Regions from separate parts of the Streptomyces sp. NPDC002784 genome, predicted to be linked through region 1. Evidence: riboswitches for the same ligand, from Rfam matches in the RefSeq annotation. Region 1 holds a riboswitch; each other region holds the start of a gene.
The links. Region 1 has a riboswitch for cyclic di-AMP ahead of ACWD1Z_RS27795 (M23 family metallopeptidase). Riboswitches for the same ligand answer to the same signal wherever they lie in the genome.
Positions count from the first base shown of each region.

Region 1 (3,241 bases):
ACGGCGGAGGAGATGGAGCGCGCCCAGGCCCAGTTGGAGCGCGAGTGGCTGGACCGGCTCGGCACGGTCGCGGGCCGCGCCGACGAACTGTGCCGCTACGCCGTCCTGTTCGGCGACCCGCAGCTCGCCCTCACCGCCGTCCAGCGGGTGCTGGAGGTGACCGCCGAGGAGGTCCAGGAGGTCGCCAAGGCCCGCCTGCGCCCCGACAACCGCGCGGTGCTCGTCTACGAGCCGACGGTCCCCCCGGAGACCGTCGAGGAGCCCACCGAAGACCTGGAGTCCGCGGCCACCGTGGAAGCAAGCGCCCACAACGAGGAGACGGCCAAGTGACCGAGCTCGCCACCATGGAGTTCCACCCCCGGCCCGAGGCGGGCGAGCCGAAGGTCTGGGCCTTCCCGGCGCCCACGCGCGGGTCGCTCGACAACGGCCTGACGGTCCTGCGCTGCCACCGCCCCGGCCAGCAGGTCGTCGCCGTCGAGATCCTGCTGGACGCGCCCCTGGAGGCCGAACCGGCCGGCCTGGACGGCGTCGCCACGATCATGGCGCGGGCCTTCTCCGAGGGCACCGACAAGCACAGCGCCGAGGAGTTCGCCGCCGAGCTGGAGCGCTGCGGTGCCACCCTCGACGCGCACGCCGACCACCCCGGCGTCCGGCTCTCCCTCGAAGTGCCGGTCTCCCGCCTGCCCAAGGCGCTCGGGCTGCTCTCCGACGCCCTCCGGGCGCCCGCGTTCGCCGACAGCGAGGTCGAACGGCTGGTCCGCAACCGGCTGGACGAGATCCCGCACGAGCTGGCCAACCCCTCCCGGCGCGCCGCCAAGGAGCTGTCCCGGCAGCTCTTCCCGGCGACCTCGCGCATGTCCCGCCCGCGCCAGGGCACCGAGGAGACCGTCGCGGCCATCGACTCCGCGGCCGTACGCGCCTTCTACGAACGCCATGTGCGCCCCGCCACGGCCACCGCCGTGGTCGTCGGCGACCTGACCGGCACCGACCTCGACGCGCTTCTCACCGACACCCTCGGCTCCTGGACCGGCTCCGCCGCCGAACCCCGGCCGGTGCCCCCGGTCACCGCCGACGACACCGGCCGGGTCGTCATCGTGGACCGCCCCGGCGCCGTCCAGACGCAGCTGCTGATCGGCCGCGTCGGCCCCGACCGGCACGACCGCGTGTGGCCCGCGCAGGTCCTCGGCACCTACTGCCTCGGCGGCACCCTCACCTCCCGCCTGGACCGCGTCCTGCGCGAGGAGAAGGGCTACACCTACGGCGTGCGCTCCTTCGGGCAGGTGCTGCGCTCCACCCCCGACGGCACCGGCGCCGCGATGCTCGCCATCAGCGGCTCCGTCGACACCCCCAACACCGGTCCCGCGCTCGAGGACCTGTGGACGGTGCTGCGCACCCTCGCCGAGGGCGGGCTCACCGACGCCGAGCGGGACGTCGCCGTACAGAACCTCGTCGGGGTGGCGCCGTTGAAGTACGAGACGGCCGCCGCCGTGGCGAGCACCCTGGCCGACCAGGTGGAGCAGCACCTGCCGGACGACTACCAGGCCACGCTCTACCGCCGGCTCGCCGAGACCGGCACCGTGGAGGCCACCGCGGCCGTCGTCAGCGCCTTCCCGGTGGACCGGCTGGTGACCGTGCTCGTCGGTGACGCGGCGCAGATCAAGGCGGCCGTCGAGCCCCTCGGCATCGGTGAAGTCACCGTCGTGACGGCCGAGTAGACACACCCTCGGATGTGAACGCGCTGTCACGCGCGTGTGGGGCCCTGGTGACGGAAGCGTCACCAGGGCCCTTCTATGTCCGATTTGAGGGAGAGGTTGCCTGTCTGCCCTGTGGCGTGCGCTACAAAAACCGCGATTCGTTTGGGGATTGAAAGTTGCCGCGTTTAGCGTCATCCGGGCTGTTCGTCAGGCAGTGCGCCGCACCCGCGGCACCGGACAGTCATCGCCGAGTCCCCGTACGGTGCGAGCCAGGGGAGCCGGGGACCCAAGTCCCTGGGGTGAATCGGACGCCCGCGCGTGAGCGAGGGGGTCCGTAGGAGACCTTCCTGCTCCGAACCCGTCAGCTAACCCGGTAGGCGAGAGGGAAGGAAAGGACCAGCCACTACATGGCGTTCACGCGCGCCACCGGGAAGCACCGACGTCCCAGCCGGATGCAGCGCACCACCGCCCGCGCGGCGGGTGTCGCGGCCCTCACCACCACCGGCGTCATCGGCACCCTCGCGAGCCCGGCGCTCGCCGCGGAGGCTTCGCCCGAGCAGACCGGTCTCACCCCCGTCATCACCATCGGCGACTCGGTCGCCCAGCAGATCGACGCCCAGGCCGCCGCCCAGCAGCAGGCAGCCGACGAGGCGGCGGCGAAGCAGGCGGCCGAGGAGGCCGCCCGCCAGAGGGCCGCCGAGGCGGCCGAGAAGGCCCGCGAGGCCAAGGAGCGCGCCGCCCGCGAGGCCGAGCGCAAGCGCCTGAACACCTTCGTCTCCCCGATCTCCGGCTCCTACGTCTCGACGAGCTACAAGGCCGGCGGCGCCGTCTGGTCCTCCGGCACCCACACCGGCATCGACTTCCACGCCGCCACCGGCACCCCCGTCCGCTCGGTCGGCACGGGCACCGTCGTGGAGGCCGGCTGGGGCGGGGCGTACGGCAACCAGGTCGTCATCAAGATGCACGACGGCACGTACACCCAGTACGGGCACCTGTCGTCCGTCGGCGTCTCGGTCGGCCAGAGCGTCACCCCGGGCCAGCAGATAGGCGTCTCCGGCGCGACCGGCAACGTCACCGGGGCGCACCTGCACTTCGAGGCCCGCATGAGCGCGGAGTACGGCTCGGACATCGACCCGGTCGCCTACCTCCGCTCGCACGGCGTGAACATCTGACGGCACCCGCCCCGCGCTGCCCGGACCCCGGCTCACCGAGCCGGGGTTTTGGCGTTTGCGACCCCCCGCTGTCCAAAAAATATGCATGGATTCCGTCCCCCCTTCGGAAATTCCGGCTCATTGGAATAGAGTCACTGAACACACGTCAGGCGTCGACGTTTCACGGGGATTAAAGCGGAGGTCGGGTCATGCGTATTCCGGCGCACTCGGTATGCACGGCGATCCGGGACGACATCGTCGCCGGTGTCTACGAGCGCGGCAGCCGACTCACCGAGGAACTGCTCGCGCGCCGCTACGGCGTCTCGCGCGTCCCCGTCCGGGAGGCCCTGCGCACGCTGGAGGCGGAGGGCTTCGTGGTGACCCGGCGGCACGCGG
Region 1 covers NZ_JBSFVD010000019.1:115,549-118,789, forward strand. The annotation lists gene ACWD1Z_RS27785 (M16 family metallopeptidase) at 1-330, shown strand, start outside; gene ACWD1Z_RS27790 (M16 family metallopeptidase) at 327-1,715, shown strand; cyclic di-AMP (ydaO/yuaA leader) riboswitch at 1,930-2,089, shown strand; gene ACWD1Z_RS27795 (M23 family metallopeptidase) at 2,102-2,866, shown strand; gene ACWD1Z_RS27800 (GntR family transcriptional regulator) at 3,055-3,241, shown strand, end outside.

Region 2 (3,241 bases), on a different contig from region 1:
CCGACGACTCCCCGCGCAGCCGCCGCCCGAACCACGGCACCAGGTATTCGCGTGCCCACTGCACATCGTCGCGCCGGATCTCGAGGGTCCCGCGCGGCGGCAGCGGCGGCCAGGGCTGGTCCGGGTCGGCCGGTACCTCCAGACCGAGGACCTGTCCCGCGCGCAGCGCCACCCGCGTGTGTCCCTCGGGCGACAGATGCAGCCGGTCGGTGTCCCAGGCGCGCCGGTCCTGCACGGTCTTGAGGGACCACAGGTCCAGCACCGGGCAGCCGTACCGGTCGGCGATGGCCCGGACATGGAGGTTGTACGTGGCGATCTTGCCGCGCAGATGCTTCAGCACCGGCACGCCACGGGTGTCGAAGCCGGTGGTCACCATGACGGTCCCGGCGGCCTCGGTGAGCCGGGCCACGGCCCGCTCGAACCGCTCGGCGACCTCGTCGGGGTCGGTGCCGGGCCGGATGATGTCGTTGCCGCCGGCGCAGAACGAGACCAGGTCCGGGGCGAGTTCGAGCGCCCTGGGAAGCTGGTCGGCCACGATCTGGTCCAGCAGCTTCCCGCGTACGGCCAGGTTCGTGTAGCGGAAGTCCCCCTCGGGGCGGCGGTCCGCGAGCAGTACCGCGAACCGGTCGGCCCAGCCGACGAACGCCCCGTCCGGGCCGGGATCTCCCACGCCCTCGGTGAAGCTGTCCCCCAGCGCCACGTACGACCCGATCACTGCTCTGTTGTCACTCTTCGAATCGTCTGCCACATCGGGTCATGATTCACCTTCGAATGTGACCTACGCGACCGTAGGCAGGGGTTGACGGCCGGTGAGATACCCCACTCTTCAAGGCTTGGCCAATTCCGGAATAAAAACACCGAAGGCCGGACCCGGGGATCTGGGGTCCGGCCTTCGGCGGCGTGTCAGGCAGGTGGTTCCTCGGCGGCGCGTCCGTCAGACGGAGACGCCCTTCGCGCGGAGGTAGGCGACCGGGTCGACGTCCGAGCCGTAGTCCGGCGTGGTGCGGATCTCGAAGTGCAGGTGTGGGCCGGTCGAGTTGCCGGTCGAGCCGGAGAGACCGACCTGCTGGCCCGCCGTCACCGACTGGCCGCTGGAGACGGACAGCGAGGACAGGTGGGCGTACTGCGCGTAGTGGCCGTCGGCGAGCTGGATGACGACCTGGTTGCCGTACGCGCCGGCCCAGCCGGCCGAGACGACGGTGCCCGCGCCCACGGCCTTCAGGGAGGTACCGGTCGGCACGACGAAGTCGACGCCGGTGTGGTAGCCGCTGGACCACATGCTGCCCGCGACCTTGTAGGCGGTGCCGACCCCGGCACCGGAGACCGGGGAGCTGAAGCCGCCGGCGGAGCTCTGCGCGGCCTGCGCGGTGGGGGCCGCCTCGGACTCCGAAGCCTGCGAGGACTCCGCGGCCTCGGAGGACTTGGCGGAGCCCGACGAGGAGGACTCGGCGGACGAGGACTTCGCGGAGGACTTGGCGGCCGGCTTCTCGGCGGTGTCCGTCGTGGCGGCTCTCTTGCCGATCGACAGCTTCAGGCCGGGGTGGATCAGCGCCGGGTCGTCGCCGACGGCCTCACGGTTGTCGGCGTAGAGCCTCTCCCAGCCACCGCTGACGTGCTGCTCGTTCGCGATCTTCGAAAGGTAGTCCCCCGAGCGCACCGTGTACGTCGTGGCGGTGGCCTTCTTCGCGGTGGCCTTCTTCTCGGCCGCCTTCTTGTCCGCGGTCTGGACCGACTGAACGGCCTTTTCCGGAACGGACTGCGACGGGGCCGCGTGGGCGCCGGTGGCCCCCAGGAGCGGGAGGGCGAGTGCGGCGCCACCGGTGCCGGCAACGGCGATCGAGCGAGTGAAGCGCAGGGCCTTGGGACGGCGGTGCTTACCCTTCGCGGGCATGGCGATTTCCTCTCCGGCGCCTACGAGGTGAGCTGTCGGGTGCGGACTGGAGATGTCCGGCCGCGCGCTGGGCGCGACTTGACCCCGAGCCTGTTCCGGGAACCGGACCAGGCGGTGGTGCCTGTGGGTCCCCCGCTCCTGCCGTGCACGGGTGAGTGGGTGCGGATTCCGAGCAGCGGCAGGATTAGGCGTTCCGCTCGGATTGGTGGCGAACGTAAGCGACCAAGACGCAAAGGGACAAGCAGAAGGTTCCGCATGAAGCCGTACCTCTTGATCCCCTGTGGGAATTCCTCGTCACTTTGCGTGCATTAAGCAGGGGCCGTTCCCGCAAACGCCCTTGAGAAACGGGTGAATTACGTGAACATGACGGGCGACGCTCGGTCACGGATATGACGCTGCTCACGTGACGCTGCTCCACACCCCTTTATTCCAGAGCGAGTTGGAAGGAAGGCTGCAATTCGGACAGAACACCCAGAAGCGGCGCGGGCGGAGAACCGTCACATCATGGTTGATGCGTGAACCCGCGATGAATCAGCAGGGTTTCCACGTTGTTCGCCCGTTTTGCCGCATTCAATGAGCGGCCGGTGTGCATGTCGTATCGTCAAGGCGTGTCCGCCGGCGACCCGAGTCGGCGGGATCCGGTGGGAGGAGCCCCAGTGACGCAGCAGGTCCCGTCGACCGAGCCCGAGCTGGCCGGAGTGCGCAACTTCCGTGACGTGGGCGGGCTGCCGACCACGGACGGACGGCGGGTGCGCTACGGCGTGCTGTTCCGCAGCGGCCACCTCGCGCACGCGACCGAGCAGGACACGGCGTTCCTCGACTCCCTCGGCCTGCACACGATCTTCGACTTCCGCAATGCGGCGGACCAGAAGCTGGAGGGCCCCGACGTCGAACTCACCGGTGTCCGGAATGTGAACCTCCCGCTGACGGACCCCGCGGACGGCGCCGAGTTCTGGAAGATGGTCCGCGACGGCGAGATCGAGCAGCTGCGGCAGATCCTCGACGACGGCAAGGCCGCGAACCGGATGATCGAGTCGTACCGCACGATCGTCAAGGAGCGCACCGCCGAGCACTCCCAGGTGCTGCGCTCCCTGGCCGAGGACAGCGTTCCGGCCCTGATGCACTGCGCGGCGGGCAAGGACCGGGCCGGACTGTCGATCGCGGTGACGCTGCTCGCCCTCGGCGTCGAGCGCGAGGCGATCCTCGCCGACTACCTGGAGTCCAACGCCAAGCACCGCCGCTACAAGGTGCAGCGCAACAACACCCACACCCCCGAGGTCATGGAGCTGCTCAGCCCGCTCTTCGACGCGCGCGCCGAGTACCTCACGGCGGCCTTCGACACCATCGAGG
Region 2 covers NZ_JBSFVD010000002.1:77,265-80,505, forward strand. The annotation lists gene ACWD1Z_RS04990 (SGNH/GDSL hydrolase family protein) at 1-715, opposite strand, end outside; gene ACWD1Z_RS04995 (LysM peptidoglycan-binding domain-containing M23 family metallopeptidase) at 935-1,891, opposite strand; cyclic di-AMP (ydaO/yuaA leader) riboswitch at 1,894-2,063, opposite strand; gene ACWD1Z_RS05000 (tyrosine-protein phosphatase) at 2,548-3,241, shown strand, end outside.
Region 2: it holds a riboswitch for cyclic di-AMP, as region 1 does, so the genes downstream of both, ACWD1Z_RS04995 (LysM peptidoglycan-binding domain-containing M23 family metallopeptidase) here and ACWD1Z_RS27795 (M23 family metallopeptidase) in region 1, are expected to answer to the same signal.

Region 3 (3,241 bases), on a different contig from region 1:
GGAGACGGCCCTCCTCGAAACCGGCGTGGAGGAACTCCTCCGCTACGACGGCCCCGTGGAACTCGCCACCTGGCGCTTCGCCACGCAGCCCCTCACCGTCGGCGGCCAGCACATCGCCCCCGGCGACCCGGTCCTCGTCGTGCTCGCCGCCGCCGACCGGGACCCGGAGCGGTTCGCCGACCCCGACACGCTCGACCTCTCCCGCCGCGACAACCAGCACCTCGGCTACGGCCACGGCATCCACTACTGCCTCGGCGCCCCGCTCGCCCGCCTGGAGGGCCAGACCGCACTGGCCACCCTCCTGCGCCGCCTCCCGGACCTCCGGCTCGCGGTGGAACCGGACGAGCTGCGCTGGCGCGGGGGCCTCATCATGCGCGGACTGCGCACGCTCCCGGTCGAGTTCACCCCGAGCGGCTGAGCCCGCACGCCTCGACGGACCGTCAGGTCAAACGTGACACACCCTCAAGTCTGTGATCTTCACGTGATCTGCGCGGCATGAACTTGTGACAAGTGATCGTCTGCCGATACGTTCACTCGTCAGCGCGGCGCCTCGCCTCACCGGCGCCGCGCCGGTCCCCGCTGTCTTCGAAAGGCCCCCGCATGCTCTCCGGGAACGGTCGTCACCGTCGCCCCCGCCAGGCCCCGGCTCTCCTCGTCGCGGCCGGAGTGACCGGCTCCGCCATCGCCATCCCGCTCCTCGGCACCTCCGGCGCCAGCGCGGCCGAGGGCACCACCTGGGACCGGGTCGCGGAGTGCGAGAGCGGTGCCTCCTGGAGCGAGGACAGCGGCAACGGCTACTACGGCGGCCTCCAGATCACCCAGGAGAACTGGGAGCGGTACGGCGGCACGCGGTACGCCGCCTCCGCGGACCAGGCCAGCCGCTCCCAGCAGATAGCGGTCGCCGAGCGCATCCTCGCCGACCAGGGCCTCGCCGCCTGGCCGACCTGCGGCCCGCTCTCCGGTCTCGACACCGAGTCGGGTTCGGTCGACATCGACACCGGCGTCGCGGAGGATGAGTCCGCTTCGCCCGAATCGTCGGAGTCCGCCAACTCCTCCGGCTCATCTGGTTCGTCCGGTCTGCTCGACTCGCTCGACGGTGACTCCTCCGAGTCGGAGCCCAGCTCCTCCCCGTCGACCGAGGCCGCGGACAACTCGGCCAAGTCGGACAAGTCATCCGAATCCACTGAGTCCGTCGAGTCCGTTGAGCCGTCACGGTCCTCCGAGGGCGCCCCCTCCATGGGGGCCGGCAGTGAGTCCTCGGCCACTTCCGGGCGGGACAACCCGGACAACTCCGGCCAGATCGAGGGTGATTCCGCCCTCACCGACACCGGCTCCAGCGGCACCGGCCGCCACCGCGGCGAACCCGCCGACGAGAGCGCCGGCCGCGGCGGCGAAGAAGGCGCGTCGGACGGCTCGTACGTCGTCCGGGCCGGTGACAGTCTCGTCGGCATCGCCGACTCCCTTGACGTGAACGGCGGATGGCGTGGGCTCTACGCCGCCAACAAGGAGACCGTCGGCACCGATCCGGACCTCATCATCCCCGGTCAGACCCTTGAAGTAGGGGTCGAACCGGGCGAAAAGCAGCGGTAGTTCACGTCACGCTTCGCGCTGAATGTCCGGTTTGGCGAAAGTGTGGGATGAGTCTCAGAAGCCCTGATCGTCTTTGAAATTCGGCGGATCGCGTGTCTACCGTCGGGACCGCTCGCCAACACGAGCCCCGGCTGCCGCAACGCCGAATCCTGCCAGCGGCCGTACGGGAACAGTCGTCGCGTCATGCGCCGTAGGCAGGAGCGGGGGACCCAAGGTAGGCGCCGGGTCCGGCAGTCGAGGCGACTCGACACCGGAACCGGCTCGGGGTGAAGCCGCGCACCGCAAGGTGCGTGGCCGGGCAACTCAACCGGCCCGAACCCGACAGCTCACCTCGCAGGCGTCGGTGAGGGGATCGATCCATGCTGTTTTCCGGCAAGGGCAAGCACCGTCGTCCGTCCAAGGCCACTCGCGCCATCGCCATCGCCGGCGTCACCGGCGCCGCCGTCGCCGCTCCGCTGATGGCGGCCGGCAACGCCTCCGCCGCCACCGCCTCCGAGTGGGACGCCGTCGCCCAGTGCGAGTCCGGCGGCAACTGGTCCATCAACACCGGCAACGGCTACTACGGCGGCCTGCAGTTCTCGGCCTCCACCTGGGCCGCGTACGGTGGCACCCAGTACGCCTCCACCGCCGACCAGGCCAGCAAGGCCCAGCAGATCGAGATCGCCGAGAAGGTGCTCGCCGGTCAGGGCAAGGGCGCCTGGCCGCACTGCGGCACGGGCCTGTCGAGCGCCGCCTACACCGGCGGCTCCGGCACCGGCACCGGCTCCAGCACCGGCTCCTCCTCCGAGGGCGGCACCGAGACCTCCACCCGCTCGACCGAGGAGCAGTCCGCCTCGCGTTCGACCGAGCGTCCGGCGCAGAAGCAGAAGACCGTCACCACCCCGACCGGCAAGAAGGTCAAGAAGGGCGACGGCGAGTACAAGGTCACCACGGGCGACACCCTCAGCACCATCGCCGAGGAGCACGACGTCAAGGGCGGCTGGGAGAAGCTCTTCAAGCTGAACAAGGACATCGTGGCGGATGCCGACCTGATCTACCCCGGTCAGCAGCTGCACCTCAAGTAGTCCCGTAGCCGAACCACAGCGCGCTCATAGACGCCTGGTTCACACTGAAGACCTCGTGCGGGCCACCCCCGTCCCCACGGGCACCCCGCTCCGGTGCGTGTTCCCCCGTACGCACCGGAGCGGGGTTTTCTTTTCCGGTATGTCACCGTCCCTTTGTTCCGCTGCCGAACAATGGGTACCGTCTGTCCTTGTCCACGGGACGGTCGGTCGGCTGGCCTATGTCCCGCAGGCGGATAGGCTCTAGCCGCAAGGCTCACGTGCCCCGCACTTCCAGCGTCACATCCCAAGAAGGAGATGCTCGTGCCGTCCATCGACGTCGTCGTAGCCCGGGAAATCCTGGACTCCCGAGGCAACCCCACGGTCGAGGTCGAGGTCGGCCTCGACGACGGCAGCACGGGTCGTGCCGCCGTTCCGTCCGGCGCTTCCACCGGCGCCTTCGAGGCCATCGAGCTCCGCGACGGTGACCCCAACCGCTACCACGGCAAGGGTGTCGAGAAGGCCGTCCTCGCCGTCATCGAGCAGATCGGCCCCGAGCTGGTCGGCTACGACGCCACCGAGCAGCGCCTGATCGACCAGGCGATGTTCGA
Region 3 covers NZ_JBSFVD010000004.1:427,324-430,564, forward strand. The annotation lists gene ACWD1Z_RS11895 (cytochrome P450 family protein) at 1-418, shown strand, start outside; gene ACWD1Z_RS11900 (transglycosylase family protein) at 601-1,590, shown strand; cyclic di-AMP (ydaO/yuaA leader) riboswitch at 1,767-1,945, shown strand; gene ACWD1Z_RS11905 (transglycosylase family protein) at 1,950-2,654, shown strand; gene eno (phosphopyruvate hydratase) at 2,955-3,241, shown strand, end outside.
Region 3: it holds a riboswitch for cyclic di-AMP, as region 1 does, so the genes downstream of both, ACWD1Z_RS11905 (transglycosylase family protein) here and ACWD1Z_RS27795 (M23 family metallopeptidase) in region 1, are expected to answer to the same signal.